One region of the Lacticaseibacillus huelsenbergensis genome, then DNA from elsewhere that is predicted to be linked to it. Evidence: predicted binding sites of a transcription regulator. Region 1 holds the regulator's gene; each other region holds the start of a gene.
What was found. The regulator NrdR, encoded in region 1, represses ribonucleotide reductase genes. The targets are predictions, from matches to a motif close to ACACNATATATNGTGT.
Positions count from the first base shown of each region.

Region 1 (5,357 bases):
GATAGCCATTACGGTCCGACTTGGTTTGATGCGAAATAAGGAGAACGGGAATGCCAGAGTTACCTGAAGTCGAAACGGTTCGCCGTTCATTGTTGCCACTTATCAAAAACAAACGGATCACCGCCATTAGTACGAATTGGGCGAAAATTCTGATTAATGGCTTGCCGACTTTTCAAAAAGAAGTCGTCGGCGCTGCTGTCACCACGATCGATCGCCGGGGAAAATATCTGTTGATTCGGCTGAACAACGGTGAAACCATTGTCAGCCATTTACGCATGGAAGGTCGCTATTACGTTGTTAGCGATGGCCATACGCCATTTGACAAGCACGATCATGTGACTTTTACGTTCCAGGATGGAAGCCAACTGCGCTACCGGGATTTACGCAAGTTTGGCCGCATGCGCTTGATTCATACTGGTCAGGAACAATCGGTGCCGGCGTTGGCAAAATTAGGGCCGGAGCCGACCCCTGCGACGTTTGACGAGGCGGCGTTTGCCCAAAAACTAAAACGCCATCATAAAGCGATCAAATCGGTGTTACTGGATCAGACCGTTGTTGCCGGTATCGGCAATATTTATGCCGACGAAGTTTTATGGTTGAGTCGTTTGAATCCATTGCAGCCAGCTGATACGCTGACAAAAAAAGAAATTCATACCTTACATGACAATATTATCAAGGAGTTAGATGCGGCCATTGCTGCTGGCGGCACCAGTGCTCATACCTACGTTGATGCAAAAGGCAACCGCGGCTCTTTTCAAGATGCCCTACATGTTTACGATCGGGAAGGGACGCCTTGTGATCGCTGCGGCACACTCATTGTTAAAATCAAAGTCGGCCAACGCGGTACCCATTATTGTCCCCACTGCCAACCTCTGCATCAAAGGAGGCGTCCGGCATGACCTATTTATTGGGTTTGACAGGCGGTATTGCCTCAGGAAAATCAACGGTGAGTCGAGTCTTTAAAGCAGCTGGCTATCCAGTCGTAGATGCCGATGTGATTGCGCGCCGGATTGTCGAACCCGGTCGGCCTGCACTCGCCCGTATTGTCCAGGCATTTGGGCCACAAGTACTGCGCGAGGACGGTAAACTCAACCGTGCCAAGCTCGGTGAGATTGTCTTTTCCCAACCGCGGCGTTTGGAGGCGCTGAATCAAATTAATCGACCATACCTGCGCGCGGCGATTAATCAAGCGTTAGCACAGGCGAAATCTGGCGGTGCTGCGATTGTGGTTGGTGACATTCCACTCCTTTACGAAGCCGATTATGCCGATGCATTCGATGGTGTTGCCGTGGTCACCGTTGATCCCAAGGTTCAGTTGGACCGGTTGATGGCCCGTGATGGTCTGACAGAAGCCGAAGCCAAAGAACGCATTGCATCACAGATACCCTTGGCGGAAAAAGCGGCCATGGCTGATTTTGTCATTGACAATAACGGAAAATCAGAAGCAACGATTGCCCAAGCGAAAGCCTTGATCCGCCAGTTACAGCACCTATCATAAGCGGCGTGTGCGTGCTATAATTAATTATCAAACTTTGATTAAGAAGGTGGAGTCGTGCAATGTCCCCATTGCCATCATAATAGTTCGCGGGTCGTTGATTCGCGTCCCACAGACGGCGGTCGGGCGATCCGACGCCGGCGCGAATGCGAGAATTGCGGGTTTCGCTTCACGACTTTTGAACGAGTCGAGCAAACCCCGTTATTGGTGATTAAGAAAAATGGTACCAGAGAAGAGTTCAATCGTGAGAAGATTCTGAAGGGACTGATCCGGGCCGCAGAAAAACGACCGGTCACCATGGAGCAGATGCAAGGGATCGTTGATTCGGTTGAAAACCAATTGCGTGCGATTGGTGAAAATGAAGTTTCCAGTCAAGCGATTGGCGAATATGTCATGTCCAAGCTAGCAGATGTTGATGACGTGGCTTATATTCGCTTCGCCAGTGTTTATCGGCAGTTCAAAGATATGTCCGTCTTCATGCAAGAGCTTCAGGATATGATGAAGAAGGAAAAGACTAAGAAATAGTGAGCGCAAAACAAGCGGACCTGGGGCAGTTGTCTCAGGTCCGTTGTCTGAAAAGAGGTGAATTTGCTATGCAGCGTCCGGATACGTTTATGCCACAAGCAGGCTTTGTGTTGACCAAGGCAGGTTATTTTAGCGACTTTGATGAAAAGATCGCCATCTCGCTTTATCAACCGCTCGTGGGGCCGATTGCCATGGCGCTTTATCTAAGTCTATGGCAGGAAGTCAAAGACCGCGCTTTGGTGACGGATCGGCGCCCGCAACTCTGGCTATTGGATTTGTTGGATATCGACATCGATCAGCTCTTTGTGGCTCGCGTGAAACTGGAAGCAGTCGGCTTATTGCGAACTTATACGCAAGTCGATTCCCTAGGACGCTATTACGCTTATGAACTTTATCCGCCAGTGCAGCCAGATGCCTTTTTTAAAGATGATTTGATGGGCCTGTTGCTTTATGACAAGGTTGGTGAAAAACGGTATGACGAACTGGTTGCACAGTTCAGTCTGAAACCGGTTCGCCGCCCGGAATGGCAGGAGATCACAGCAAACTTTTTGGACGTGTTTCGCTTTGACCACAACTTAAGCGGGGAACCAAGTGCGGTGGTTGCCGCCAAAAAGGCAATGGCTCAAAATCAGCCTCAATTACCGCGGCTTGGTAATGGCGAAGGCTATGACTGGGAACTTTTGCAATCGTTGTTAGCCAACAGCAATATTCAGTCAGGCCAATTAGCCAAACACCAAGAGGCACTGTATCAAATCGCCGGGTTTTACGGGATTCAACCACCTGACTTTGCGCGGCTGATCAGTCGGGCGACGGATGTGATGACGGGCAAAATCGACTTGAACGCGTTGCGGCGGCTGGCCGAGCAAAGTTATACCCGCCAGCAGCCGCAAACCAAGGCGCAGCCAGTAGCAACCAAACCGCCAAAAGTGGCTAGTGCTGACGAAGCGCTGCTGAAACGGGCCAAAAGCATGCCACCGCGTCAGTTTTTAACCGCGGCCAAACAGGCTAAGAATGACCGGATGTATCCGGCCAATAATGAATTGCGCGCGGTGCAGAGCCTTAGTGAACGCAATGTTTTTGATGCCCCTACGATTAATATTTTGATTGATTATATTCTCCGAACGAATGACAGTATCAATCAAGCCTTGATGGATGCGATCGCAAACAGCTGGTTAAAAGCTAATGTGACGAGCCCCGAAGCAGCGTTACAGCAGATTCATACGTTTGAAGAGCAGAAAGCAACTGGAAAGAAACGCTATCAGGGCCAATCCAAAGGTGTGCGGCAGGAAAAGCTGCCAGATTGGGCTAAGGAAGGCTATCAACCCAAGAAGAAAAAGGTCAGCGAAGCGGATCGCCAGACGTTGGCTGCTCAGCTGGAAAAGTTACGACAACTCGGTGATAAGGGAGGGACGAACTAATGGAAGATATGCGTAAACGCTTAGCAATGTTAATGGACTCTCGACAGTGGCGGGAGCGGTATTTCAAAATGGTCAAAGCAGCCTTGCAGGATCCTGATGTCCAGACCTTCCTTAAGCAACACGAGGCAGAATTAGCTGACGATGCGATTGATCGCGGCACGGCCAAAATCTATGAATTCGTCAGTGAGCGGAACAAGATTGCCCGTGGTGAATTACCATTGGCACCCGGCTATCAACCCACGTTAGTCGTTGCCAACGGGCTGATCGATGTCGCTTATGAGCCGACAGATGCAAAGCTTGCGGCTGACGAAGAGGCCAAGCAGGCGTCGCTAGTGACCTCGGTTAATATGCCTAAAGATATTCACGATGCAAGTCTGACGAGTTACGATCCGACCGATGAGCGGGTGGATGCGCTTTTGGCCGCAAACCGGTTTGTCTTGGCAGTGGTCGCCGATCCCAAAACATTTCACCAAGGCCTGTATCTAAGCGGTCCATTTGGCGTCGGTAAAACCTATTTGCTCGGTGCCATTGCCAATGATCTTGCCAGCAAAGGCGGCATTGGCACGACGCTGATTCACGTTCCGACCTTTGTTGTTGAAATGAAAAGCGCCATTGGCAGCAACACGGTTTTGAAAAAAATCGATAGCGTCAAACGTGCGCAAGTGCTGATGCTTGATGATATTGGCGCCGAAAGTATCAGTCCCTGGGTCCGGGATGATGTGCTTGGCATCATTTTGCAATACCGCATGCAGGAAAAAATGCCGACGCTGTTTAGCTCCAACAAAAGCATGGCCGATTTAACCGAATCTTTGGCCGGGACTGACCGCGGTAATTCCGAAATGCTAAAAGCCCAACGCATTATGGAACGGATCCGTTTTCTCGCAAAAGAAGTAACGGTCGGCGGAGAAAATCGCCGCAATCCGCTGGCTAATTAAGTGCGACTCCAAAAAGAATAACGCAATTTTCAGAAAACCGCTTGCACCCAGCCGCGCAATGTGGTTCAATGTAGCTATCGAAGACGGAAGCAATAAAGGATCATCCGACAGAGAGCAAGGCCGCGGCTGAAAGTCTTGCAAGATCTGATCCGAACCACTTCTTGAGATTGCCGAAAGGCTCAGTTGCGCAGGTTACGCGTTAATGAAGTGGCCCGCAGCAAGACTGTCGGCAACCTGGGTGGAACCGCGATCACAAATCGTCCCTGATGTCTCTTAGGAGATGTTAGGGGCGATTTTTTTGTGAGCGTGAGCCAGCCCGGTTAGAAACCGGCGTGTAAGTGGCCTTGGGTGTGATGGCCGGGCTTTGGCCATTGCGACCAAGGTCCTTACACGCAGGTTTCTGGGCTGGCGAACGCGTTATCGCAAGCGGAAGCCGCAGTGTCTGGAACTGAAGCGTTGTGCCCTTAGGCATTGCGACCAAGATCCTTACGCACAGGTCTCTGCATCGGTGAACGGATGGTTTCTTCGAAAAAACAACAAAGGAGAGTCTTTCTTATGGCATTAGATATTACGTTTCCAGATGGCAATGTTAAACAATTTCCAGATGGTACAACGGTGAAAGCTATTACAGAAGGCATTAGTAACAGTTTGGCCAAAAAGGCGGTTGCCGGCAAGTTGGATGGCGAGTTGATCGCTTATGATGAACCGATTGCTCATTCTGGCAAACTGCAGATTATGACCAAGGATGATGCCGAGGGGCTGACGGTTCTCCGGCAAACGGCAGCGTTTGTTTTGGCTGCAGCACTCAAAGCTTTGTATCCTGATATCCATTTTGGTCAGGGTCAGGCGACCGAGGATGGCTTCTATTACGATACCGATCGGGCGGATGGCCAGGTAAGTGTCGATGATTTGCCAACGGTTCAAAAGAAAATGGAAGAAATCATTAAGGCCAACGCTGCTTTGGAACCGGTTGTTCTCAGTCGT
Region 1 is NZ_CP120687.1:2,950,663-2,956,019, reverse strand. Features, by position in the region: gene polA (DNA polymerase I) at 1-39, shown strand, start outside; gene mutM (DNA-formamidopyrimidine glycosylase) at 51-899, shown strand; gene coaE (dephospho-CoA kinase) at 896-1,498, shown strand; gene nrdR (transcriptional regulator NrdR) at 1,553-2,020, shown strand; gene LHUE1_RS13690 (replication initiation and membrane attachment family protein) at 2,089-3,438, shown strand; gene dnaI (primosomal protein DnaI) at 3,438-4,373, shown strand; gene thrS (threonine--tRNA ligase) at 4,929-5,357, shown strand, end outside.

Region 2 (5,357 bases), 220 kb from region 1:
CCAGTCCGCCTGGGTCGGAATGTGAACATCCTTAAACAAGTCACGCACCTTGTCGTACTTAGGTGCCCATGATTGTTGGATATACTTGTCAAAATAACTGCCATCAGCGTATTTGCTGTTTTCAAAATTATGGAAGGACTCGCCACGTTCTTTAGCAATCTTGTTGGATGCCTTCAACGTGTAATAATTCAGCAACAAGAAATAGATGTTGGTGAAATCAAGGCTTTCCGGTGAACCATAATACATATGGTTCTTAGCAAAGTACGTGTGCAAGCCCATCGCACCAAGGCCGATGCTGTGCGCCATGTGATTACCGTGCTGAACAGATGGCACAACGTCGATATTGCTGTGATCGGTGACATAGGTCAATGCCCGAACCATGGCTTCAACGCTGTGACCAAAATCGCGACTATGCATCAAATTAGGAATATTCGTGCTGCCTAGGTTGCAGGAAACATCTGTCCCTAAGACTTCATATTCCTGTTTGTTGTTGAGCTTGGACGGTACCTGCACCTGCATGATTTCCGAGCACAGGTTACTCATGATGATTTTGCCATCAATCGGACTCGCATTGTTGGCAGTGTCGATGTTGATGATGTAAGGATAGCCAGATTCCTGCTGCAATTTGGAAATTTCATTTTCCAGATCGCGGGCCTTGATCTTGTATTTCTTAATGTCCGGATTGGCCACCATATTATCGTATTCCTTGGTAATGTCCACATACGAAAATGGCTTGCCATAAGCCCGTTCAACCGAATAAGGGGAGAACAGATACATATCGGCGTTGTCCTTAATAAGCTCGTAATACTTATCAGGGACAATCACGCCGAGGCTAAGGGTCTTCACCCGATACTTTTCATCCGCATTTTCCTTCTTGGCACCCAGGAAACTGATGATATCGGGATGGAAGACATTCAAATAAACCACACCGGCACCTTGGCGCTGACCCAGTTGATTGCTATAGGAAAAAGAATCTTCCAACAACTTCATGACCGGCAATACGCCACTTGCAGCACCGTCAATACCTTTGATTGGCGCACCGGCTTCACGCAAATTCGACAGCGTCAGGCCAACCCCGCCGCCAATCCGTGACAACTCAAGGGCAGAGTTAATGGCGCGGCCAATCGAATTCATATCATCGGTAATTTGCAGTAGAAAACAGGAGACCAGCTCACCACGGCGTTGCCGACCAGCGTTCAGGAACGAAGGGGTAGCCGGTTGATACCGCTGATGAATCATTTCATCCGCTAAGTCAACCGCTAGCTGCTCATTACCATCCGCAAAGAAGAGGGCATTGGCAAACACCCGATCTTTGTAGTCTTCAAGATACTGAGTGCCGTCGTCCGTCTTTAACGCATACTGAGCGTAATACTTATAAGCCGCCATAAAGGACTTAAACTGAAAATGCTGGGCCGTCAGAAATTGATCCAGCTTTTCCAGGAAGACCGGCTGATACTTTTTTAAAAAGTCGGCTTCATAATAGTGATGGTCAACCAAATACTTCAAGCGCTCTTGTAGCGACGAAAACTTCATCGTATTTGGCGCCACATTTTCGGTCAAAAAGGCCTGTAATGCTTCCTTGTCCTTATTGAGCGGAATTTGGTCGTTGACGGGAATATTGATCTCGTTGTTAAGGGCGTAATAAGTAACCTCGTCCGGACTGATTGTTTTTAATGACATGCTAATCCCTGCTTTCACTGCAATTTATCTTCATTCGGTTAAGTTCGATGCGATAAAAAAACTGGCTGTTCAGACAGCCAGTTGCTTCAAGGCATCCGGTCGAAACCCGGAGAATGAATCAAGCCCATCTGCTTCAAGAACAGGAACCTGCTGGAATCCCTTTTTCTTTAAGTAATCGATGTATTCAGGTTCCTCGTTGATGTTGTGTTCCGTAAATGGAATCTTGTGGGTATCGAGGTAGCGCTTTGTCATCCGGCATTGTGGACAGCCATTGCGCGTGAACAGTGTGATGTTACGCATAGGTATCATCCTTTCTTGTTATCTTATGTAGTTTAGAATACTCAATATTGGGGTGCATGTCAATGAAAAACACCATATCTTGGGGTTAATTTTTTTGATGCCCCAAAGCATATGGTGTCGACTTGATTTTCGCTTACTTTTAGTATAGCAAGATTGCATGCCAGACGCCAGTGCTAATCAATCATAGACTGACTTAAAGCGGCGAAAGCCTGCCCGTTAAGGAAACAGGCGTCTGAGACAAGTACACAAGCATCATTTATCCGGTTGCCGATCTTCTTTGCTATACTATAGCAAAAATTTGGAAAGGAGGTCGTCACCATGGCGTTTGAAGAATTGTTCCTAGACCGCGAAGAACGCGAGCGGTTGGCGCTTTATGGCGATTTGCGAGACGCGCCTAATCGGCAAATGAATATTGCAACGGCAGCGATGGCCCGCGGCGAGAGCTACCGGCAACTGCGACGGCAAATGGCGAAAGTCGCCGAGGATTTACATGCCATTGATCCTAGTGCGCCACCTTTATTACGTAGAGGGGATGGCAATATGACGGCACCCCCTTCGATTAGTCGGGTTCGCTACCGAATCTTTTTGTTTCGCCGTTCGCTTCCCGGAAAGCTTTTGGTCAAAACACTGATGCAACCTGACTTGACGTTGCCCATGTTATTAGAAGAAACCGGTTTCTCCCGGGCAGCTTTTTTCCGACGGATTTCCGCATTACGCGGGTACTTGCGCCAAAAAGAGGTCACCATTAATCTCACGCCTTTGGCACTTGCCGGCGCAGAGCCGCGAATTCGCCAAGTTTATCGCCAATTATTGTGGCAGCTAGTCGACACCCAGGATCCACTGTTTGCCACGATGATGCCGCAGTCCCGCCAGCTGGTTCAGTCTTTGCAGGCAGCCGGTTTGATTCGACCGGACTTCTCCGTCAAGCAACTTCAATTTTCGGCCAACATTAATCTGTATCGACTGCAGGCGAATCATTCGATCGGCAACACCCTGAATTTCGCGGCATTACAACCTCGCCCAGTGTTGCCTGATGAGCTGCCAGATGTCTTGGCACATTTACCCCGTGAAGTGGCGGAAGCCGAAATCCTTTATTTGTATCTCGGGCAGTGGCGGATTCCGCGTTTCCACACAGAACAACAATTCGACGCTGCCGGATTTGTCGGTTACCATGTTGCCCACAATACCTCGGCGTGGCAGACCGTCGAAAAAATCCGCACCGAATTCAGTCGTCATTTAATCGGTATTTCACCAGCAGTTTCCAAAGATCTAGCCTTAGCCGGCAATTTATTGAAAATTCTGATCAGTGAACGGATTTTTCCTGATGGCGCGTATATCGACTTAGCGAAAACTGCCAGCCCAATGCGGCCGCTTTTTCCACGTCTTGGCAAGGCGATTGAAGCCTTTTTTGCTCGAGAAGAACCGGATGAGAAAGTCCGTTCAGAGATCATTGACGGCTTCTATCAATTGCTTTGGCCGTTCATGACCGAAAGTGCGGTTGCCAATAAGCTAAAAGTAGCACTTGATCCGCTGATGCCACAGCCATTGTACGAAACCGTGCGGCTTAATCTTGTGCATCCCGCCTACATTCGCCTAGTTACCATTGACCAACATCCCGATTTCGTGATTTCCGCGCATACTTTGGCTGCAAGCGAGGAATCCAGTGTACCTGATACCCCGGTCTTTTATCTAGACAGTGAGCGCTTTGAAAGCTGGTCTGCGCTGTATCAAGTATTATTTCGTCGCTCACGCCAGCAGTTTCATCTCTGAAAAATGGGCAGGCATCACCGACGCAAGCTTTAATAGATTAGTAAGAACGCTGTTATCGATGCTTTTGTTAAAATAGGCGGCGTTGATGAAAATCCGGCGTAGGTGCATACTAAAAGTATTAGGAGATGACTGCGAACATGAAACGTGACAAGAAAGCAGACGAGGCCGCTGTCGTTGATATGAATGACACGCTGATGGACTATGCCCATAAACGCCAGCCACATGTCGAAGATCTGGCTGAAGAATTAGCTAACCGCGCTAAAGATGATCTGAATGCCATTGATGCCTACCTAAAAGATGGGGGCGAGGCCCGCAAAGAATATCAGGCTATTGCGGAAGGTTACCTGCGTGACAAATATAACCTGGAAGGCGACGAGTTAACGACTGCCCGTGACACACTTGTCCAAGCTGCCATCCACTATCTTCTCGGCCACACCAAGGCACTAGACGATTGGCAACGGTAATTAGCCGACTCGTCAAGTCTTCTTCACTGCCATTATGGCGATCAGCTAAACACCTATCATTATTTTGAAAATGCTATATTTCGGTCACAAAAACGCCGCCTCAGTGCCCCATGCTGACGCGGTGTTTTTGTGACAATATAGTTCAATTTCTGATGACTTACAGGCTGGCTTACAAAATCGGCGACAGGAGCCGAGAAAAGTCCTGTTTGAAGCGTAACCAGCGGCTTTGACTAGCGATAATCGCTGGTGTCAATAAGTAGCTCTGCTTCATATCCGCTTCAAAGATTTCGGCAAGTGCCCCGGCAACTTTACGATCATAAATAAAGGCATTGACCTCAAAATTCAGTTTAAAACTACGAATATCGAAATTGGCTGACCCGACACTGGCAATGGCATCGTCGACAACCACGGTTTTTGCATGCATGAAGCCATGTTGATAGTGGTAAATTTTAACGCCAGCACGAGCCAGATAGGTGGCATAGTACTGGGTCGCCCGGAAAATAAACGGATGATCGGGCATATCGGGAATCATGATTCGGACATCAATGCCCGACATGGCGGCGGAAACGAGCGCATCAATCACCGTGTCATCCGGAACCAAATAAGGGCTTTGAATCCAAACCGACTTGGTAGCGCTAGTAATCAGCTTGGTGTACCCTAACTTGATCTGCTGGGTAGGGCGATCAGGTCCCGATGCGACAATCTGAATCGGTGTGCTGCCAGCCGTCATGCTCTCGTTTGAGCGATTTTCGGTACTATCCTGCTCGACATTGTAGGCAATCTCGTCCTGTTCACCGACCGTCGCATTCCAATCCATTGTGAAGCGAATTTTCAGCGCATAAATGGTGTTACCGATGATACGCAGGTGGGTATCGCGCCAATAGCCGAATTTTGGTTTACGGGAAACATACTGATCGCCGAAATTGAAGCCGCCAATATAGCCGACGTGATCATCAATCACAACGATTTTGCGATGATCGCGGTAATTCAAGCGAAAGTCGGTAATCGGATGTTTGGAGCTAAAATAGCTCTCAGCCTGACCGCCGACATCGGTTAGTCGGCGCCACCATTTTGCCGAGGCACCCATCGACCCCCAAGCGTCATATAAAACCTTAACCGTCACGCCTTGTTTGGCCTTTTTAA
Region 2 is NZ_CP120687.1:2,728,753-2,734,109, reverse strand. Features, by position in the region: gene nrdE (class 1b ribonucleoside-diphosphate reductase subunit alpha) at 1-1,680, opposite strand, end outside; gene nrdH (glutaredoxin-like protein NrdH) at 1,750-1,980, opposite strand; gene LHUE1_RS12610 (helix-turn-helix domain-containing protein) at 2,299-3,750, shown strand; gene LHUE1_RS12605 (hypothetical protein) at 3,888-4,214, shown strand; gene cls (cardiolipin synthase) at 4,384-5,357, opposite strand, start outside.
Region 2: a site for NrdR is predicted at 2,050-2,065, ahead of nrdH (glutaredoxin-like protein NrdH). Genes of this name have one in related genera too.

Region 3 (5,357 bases), 590 kb from region 1:
TGGCCGCTCGTCATTCGCAACGTCCATCGTTTTATTCGCGACCCAAGCAAGCCGCGAACGTTCCACACCGCCGTCGTGAACCTGGTTTTGGAAAATGGTTTATTAACCCTCGGCTTGGGAATGGGGGTCTTGTTATGACGCAACCTTACAAACACCTAACTTGGCCGCTGTTCCTTGAATTTATTCGCTTACCGGCAAAAGCGGCGAGCATGCTCCCGTATGCGCTAGGCATTAGTTACGCCGCGTGGGCTTTTCAACAATTTTCCTGGGTCAACAGCCTGCTTTACGGCTTGGCCCAGCTCGCCATTGCTTTGTTTGTCACTGGCTTCAACAACGTGCAAGACTACTTCAAAGCCACAGACCATAGTTATCAGCAACAACAAAATATCATCGGCCGCGAGCATCTTTCACCTTGGGGGATGTTGGCGTTGACGATTCTGATGCTATTAGTGAGTGTCGTTCTTGGCCTGCTTCTTGTGATGCGCACGAATCTCAGCCTTCTGGTCATCGGTGCCGTTGGTGTTGGCATCGCCATTTTATATACATTTGGTCCGATTCCCTTATCCCGGCTCCCACTTGGCGAATTGCTGGCCGGAATCGTCGAAGGCTTCGGCACATTCACGATTGCCGTGCTAATCAACATGCAGGCACCGCAACCTTTGGATCTCGTCTTGGGCCGCCGCACATTTGCGTTTTCACTGAATCTCGGGTGGTTGTTGCAGTTATTCATCGCCGTTCTCCCGATTGTCATCCTCAACGCGGCAGTCATGTTTGCCGACAACATCGCCGATCTGGAACAAGATGTGAAAAATGAACGCTACACATTGCCCTATTACCTCGGGAAAAAGCGTGCCTTGAGTTGGTACCGGCTAATTCCATTTACCACCTTTGTCACCTTATTACTCGGCATCGTTACGGGCATCCTGCCGATTTGGAGTTTGCTGGTACTGGCGACATGGCCACTGGTGCTCCACAACACACGGACCTATACCGCTTCGCCTAGTAAAGACAAAACTTTTATTTTCACCATTCGTTCGCTCTTGAGCTTTGGTGGGGCGCTGTTGGTGACGTTGTGGTTGGGAATCCTTTTTTAAAATGACCTCAGATGCTTATAATAACGACATATTAATGGCACTAAAGATGACACCGTCTTTGTTTGCTGACGCTTGCTATTCATGGACAACCTTGGTATCATATTGGACGTGACTGGAGGGAACAAGATGTCAGTAAAGAAAGTTGCTTTAGCTTGTTCGGTTTGTGGGCAACGGAATTATTTTGTTCCCGAAAACCCGAAGCGAACGGAACGGTTAACTTTAAGAAAATTTTGTAAACATTGTGGCCGGGTAACGGTTCACCAAGAAACCAAGTAATAGTGGAAGGAGCAGACTGATGAAATTTATCAAAAGTGTTTTTGCGGAAATGAAGGCTGTTACGTGGCCGACCGCGAAACAGACACGGCGTGATACGTTTACCGTCATCATGACTTCCATTATCTTTGCCATTTATTTTGCGGCGGTTGATTGGGTCATTAACATGATCTTTCAGGCGTTCTTGTATTAAAGCCTGACAAACCGCTTCATCTTTGCTATACTATGAACAGCGCAAAACCGCCTTCGATGACGGTTTTTTATTTTGACTCAAAACACAAAAAGGAGACGCATTATGGCTGAAACAGTAACATCGGCAGAGAAGCATTGGTACGTGTTGCACACTTATTCCGGTTATGAGAATAAGGTGAAGACGAACCTTGAACAGCGGACGACCAGTATGAATATGGATGATTATATTTTTCGGGTGGTCGTTCCTGAAGAAGAGGAACATGAACAAAAGAATGGTAAGGATAAAGTTGAGATGAAAAAGACTTTTCCTGGCTATGTGTTGGTTGAAATGGTGATGACTGACCAGTCTTGGTTTGTGGTTCGGAATACGCCGGGAGTTACGGGGTTTGTCGGTTCGCATGGGGCCGGTTCAAAACCAGCACCATTGCTGCCGGAAGAAGTTGCCAGTGTGCTGCACTCGATGGGCATGAGCACGCGCCATCAGAACGTTGAGTTTGATGTGGGCGAGCCAGTGACGATTATCGATGGTGCCTTTACCGGCATGCATGGTAAGGTGACGGCGGTTGATAAAGATAAGATGAAGTTGAAAGTTGTTACGGAAATGTTTGACCGTGAAGTAACCGCCGAACTGGACTTTGATCAAGTCGACAAGCTGTAGGTAACGCCTATGAGCGGCTGGTTCTGGATTCTTGTGACGCTGGGCGTGATTGTCGTTGTGGGCGTGATGACCGACTATTTTCTATTGGCGCGGACTGGCTATGCGCCGGTACCGCTTGTGATGGATCCGACGCCGACGTTGTTTATTCCCGGGCATCTGGGGACGCGCTATTCGTTTGGCCATATGTTGTGGCGTATGCAGCGGCGTTATGGCTTAAGCAAAGATGTCGTGGCCATTGTCGCCCCGGATAGCAGCGTTCATTTGCGCGGGCAGTTGAATCTAAACCATCACGCTGCCGTTCAGGTGTTGTATACGGACAAAACGGTGCGGCCCGCTGCCCAGTTGCGCGGGTTGAAGCATGTGATCGCCGCTTTGCAGGCGCAGCAGGCGTTTACCCGAGTTAATTTGGTCGCGCATTCGATGGGTGGCGTAACGGCGGCACTGTATTTATTGAGCCAACCTGCTGTTCCGGTGGCGAATCTGGTGACGATTGCCGCACCGATGAATGATGTGGAGGTTGCGCGGCGTTCGCCGATTCTTAATTGGCCGTTGACCCGTCAAGGACCGGAGCACACAGCGCCGATCTATCAGTATTTTCAACGTTCGATTGCCAATCTCCCGGCTGATCTTCGTTGGCTAAATATTGCCGGGGATTTGATGTTGGGCGGGCGCCACGATGGTGAAGTGGCCATTAGCAGCAGCTTTGCCGTGCGGTATTTGGTTAAGGATCGGATCAAAGATTATACCGAAGTTGTGATTCGCGGACCACGGGCAGCCCATAGTTTACTGCACGAGAATCGGTTGGTGGATCATGATATCGCCGAATATTTATGGCAACGTCAACGCGATTTTTAGGTGCTGCTGAATTGAAGTAGATAGTTGAAGGTTTGCGGACAGAAGCCGCTCAAGGAGTAAACGAATATGGCAGAAGTATATTTGGCTGCACCGTTTTTTGATCCTGCTCAGATTGAGCGGCTTGATCAAGTTTTAGCAGCTTTGCATGCAAATGAATCGGTCACCGCGATTTTTTCACCGCGCGATGACACGAACAAAGCGGGATTGACGCCGAACTCACCAGGGTGGCAGCGGCAGGTGTTTGGTGAAGACATTCAGGGTCTGCACCGCTCGACGGTCTTAGTCGCCATTCTGGATTATGTCGGTGAGAACCCCGATCCGGGAACGGCGTTTGAGATTGGGTACGCCTATGCGCACCACATGCCAATCGTGGCGCTTCAGCTTGGCGAGATGAAAATGAATCTGATGTTGGCAGGGTCGATTACCTGCTTTGTGAATGATTTGGTCGAGCTTAAAAGTCTTGATTTGGACCATGTGTTAGTGCGGCCGTATGTCGGACCGGTCTTTTAAATCCACGGATAGATCAGATGTCGCCAGCGTTTTCTTGCGCTGGCGATTTTTTAATTTCGTCATTATTTTTAAAAAGCCGTGCATCCCGCGTTGGGCAGGTGGTTGCCAGCATTAACAATTTGTTATTGATTAATCTATATCTTGATATTAGGTTCGTTTGGCTATACCATATCTTGTATACGGGAGGTACAGCTATGCAAGTTATGATGAAACCGATCACCTTGGCACCTGATTTTGTTGCCGAGGTCAAGAAAGAAATTAAGCCACACTGGGGTGAACTGGGATGGGTCACGTATAAGCGGACCTATGCCCGGTGGTTGCCGGATCAACAACGGACCGAGAATTGGGATGAAACCGTCAAGCGAGTGGTTGAGGGGAATATTAACCTTGATCCGCGGTTACATACAGCCAATCCTGATTCAGAAGTCGTGGATGAACTGCAAAAAGAGGCACGGAATCTTTTCAAGCTTATTTACGGGTTGGCCGGCACGCCATCTGGCCGTAACCTGTGGATTTCCGGAACCGATTATCAAAAGCGCAATGGCGATGCCTTGAATAATTGTTGGTTTATCGCCATTCGCCCGCAACCCTATGGTGAGTCGCATATCGTGCCGACGGATTTTTCGGCTGACCAGCCTGCTGTCTCGATGCCGTATTCCTTTATGTTTGACGAATTGATGAAAGGCGGCGGCGTCGGTTTTTCCGTGACCAAAGACAACATTGCCAAGTTGCCGCCAGTCGCAAACGCCGTTGACCTGACGATTGTGATTGATCGCAACAGTGCCAGCTATGCGGAATCACTGAAAATGGGCGCGGTTGATCGGGAAGCCTGGGAACAGGCGCATGCGGCCGAGCACAATGACCGCTACGTTTTGCCGGATACCCGTGAAGGCTGGGTTTTAGCCAACGCCAAGGTGATTGATCATCATTTTGCGACGACTAATCCCGGTGGTCAGACCAAGTTGGTGCTGGATATCAGTCGGATTCGGCCAAAAGGCGCCCGGATTCATGGCTTTGGCGGCACGGCTTCCGGTCCGATGCCATTAGTCGAGATGTTGCTGGATATCAACAAGGTGCTTAATGCGCGGGTTGGCCAGCGATTGACCGCGGTTGACGCTACGGATATCGGCAACTTGATCGGCAAGACAGTGGTGGCCGGCAATGTGCGACGTTCCGCGGAAATGTCGTTAGGCTCGGCCGATGATGACGCGTTCATCACGATGAAGCAGGATCAAAAAAAGCTTTATCATCACCGCTGGGCATCTAACAACAGTGTCGCGATTGATACGCAGTTTGACGCTTATGCACCGATTGCGACAGCCATTGCCAAAAACGGTGAACCGGGCGTTGTGAACCTCGATTTATCACGCCGCTTCGGCCGGATTGTCGATGGTGAAAATGCAGCTAACGATCCGGATGTGGAAGGCACCAACCCATGTGGCGAGATTTCGTTGGCCAATGGTGAACCATGCAACTTGTTTGAACTCTTTCCGGTCGTTGCGGTGCAACAAGGTTGGAAATTGAAGCAGGCCTTTGCGTTGGCAACGCGTTATGCCAAGCGAGTAACCTTCAGCAATTATGACTGGCAGGTTTCCCGTGATATTATTAGGAAGAATCGCCGTATCGGCATTTCGATGTCCGGAATTCAGGATTGGTTCCTGGATGATTTCGGTCATCGCGTTGTGTCCGGATTTGAACCGGTTGTGGATCCGCACACCGGTAAAATGCTTGAGAAGCCGATTTATAATCCGGAAATCAAGCAAGCGGTGGATGGC
Region 3 is NZ_CP120687.1:447,223-452,579, reverse strand. Features, by position in the region: gene menA (1,4-dihydroxy-2-naphthoate polyprenyltransferase) at 1-138, shown strand, start outside; gene LHUE1_RS01995 (UbiA family prenyltransferase) at 135-1,094, shown strand; gene rpmG (50S ribosomal protein L33) at 1,221-1,370, shown strand; gene secE (preprotein translocase subunit SecE) at 1,390-1,560, shown strand; gene nusG (transcription termination/antitermination protein NusG) at 1,663-2,217, shown strand; gene LHUE1_RS01975 (alpha/beta fold hydrolase) at 2,227-3,072, shown strand; gene LHUE1_RS01970 (nucleoside 2-deoxyribosyltransferase) at 3,139-3,582, shown strand; gene nrdJ (ribonucleoside-triphosphate reductase, adenosylcobalamin-dependent) at 3,777-5,357, shown strand, end outside.
Region 3: a site for NrdR is predicted at 3,746-3,761, ahead of nrdJ (ribonucleoside-triphosphate reductase, adenosylcobalamin-dependent). Genes of this name have one in related genera too.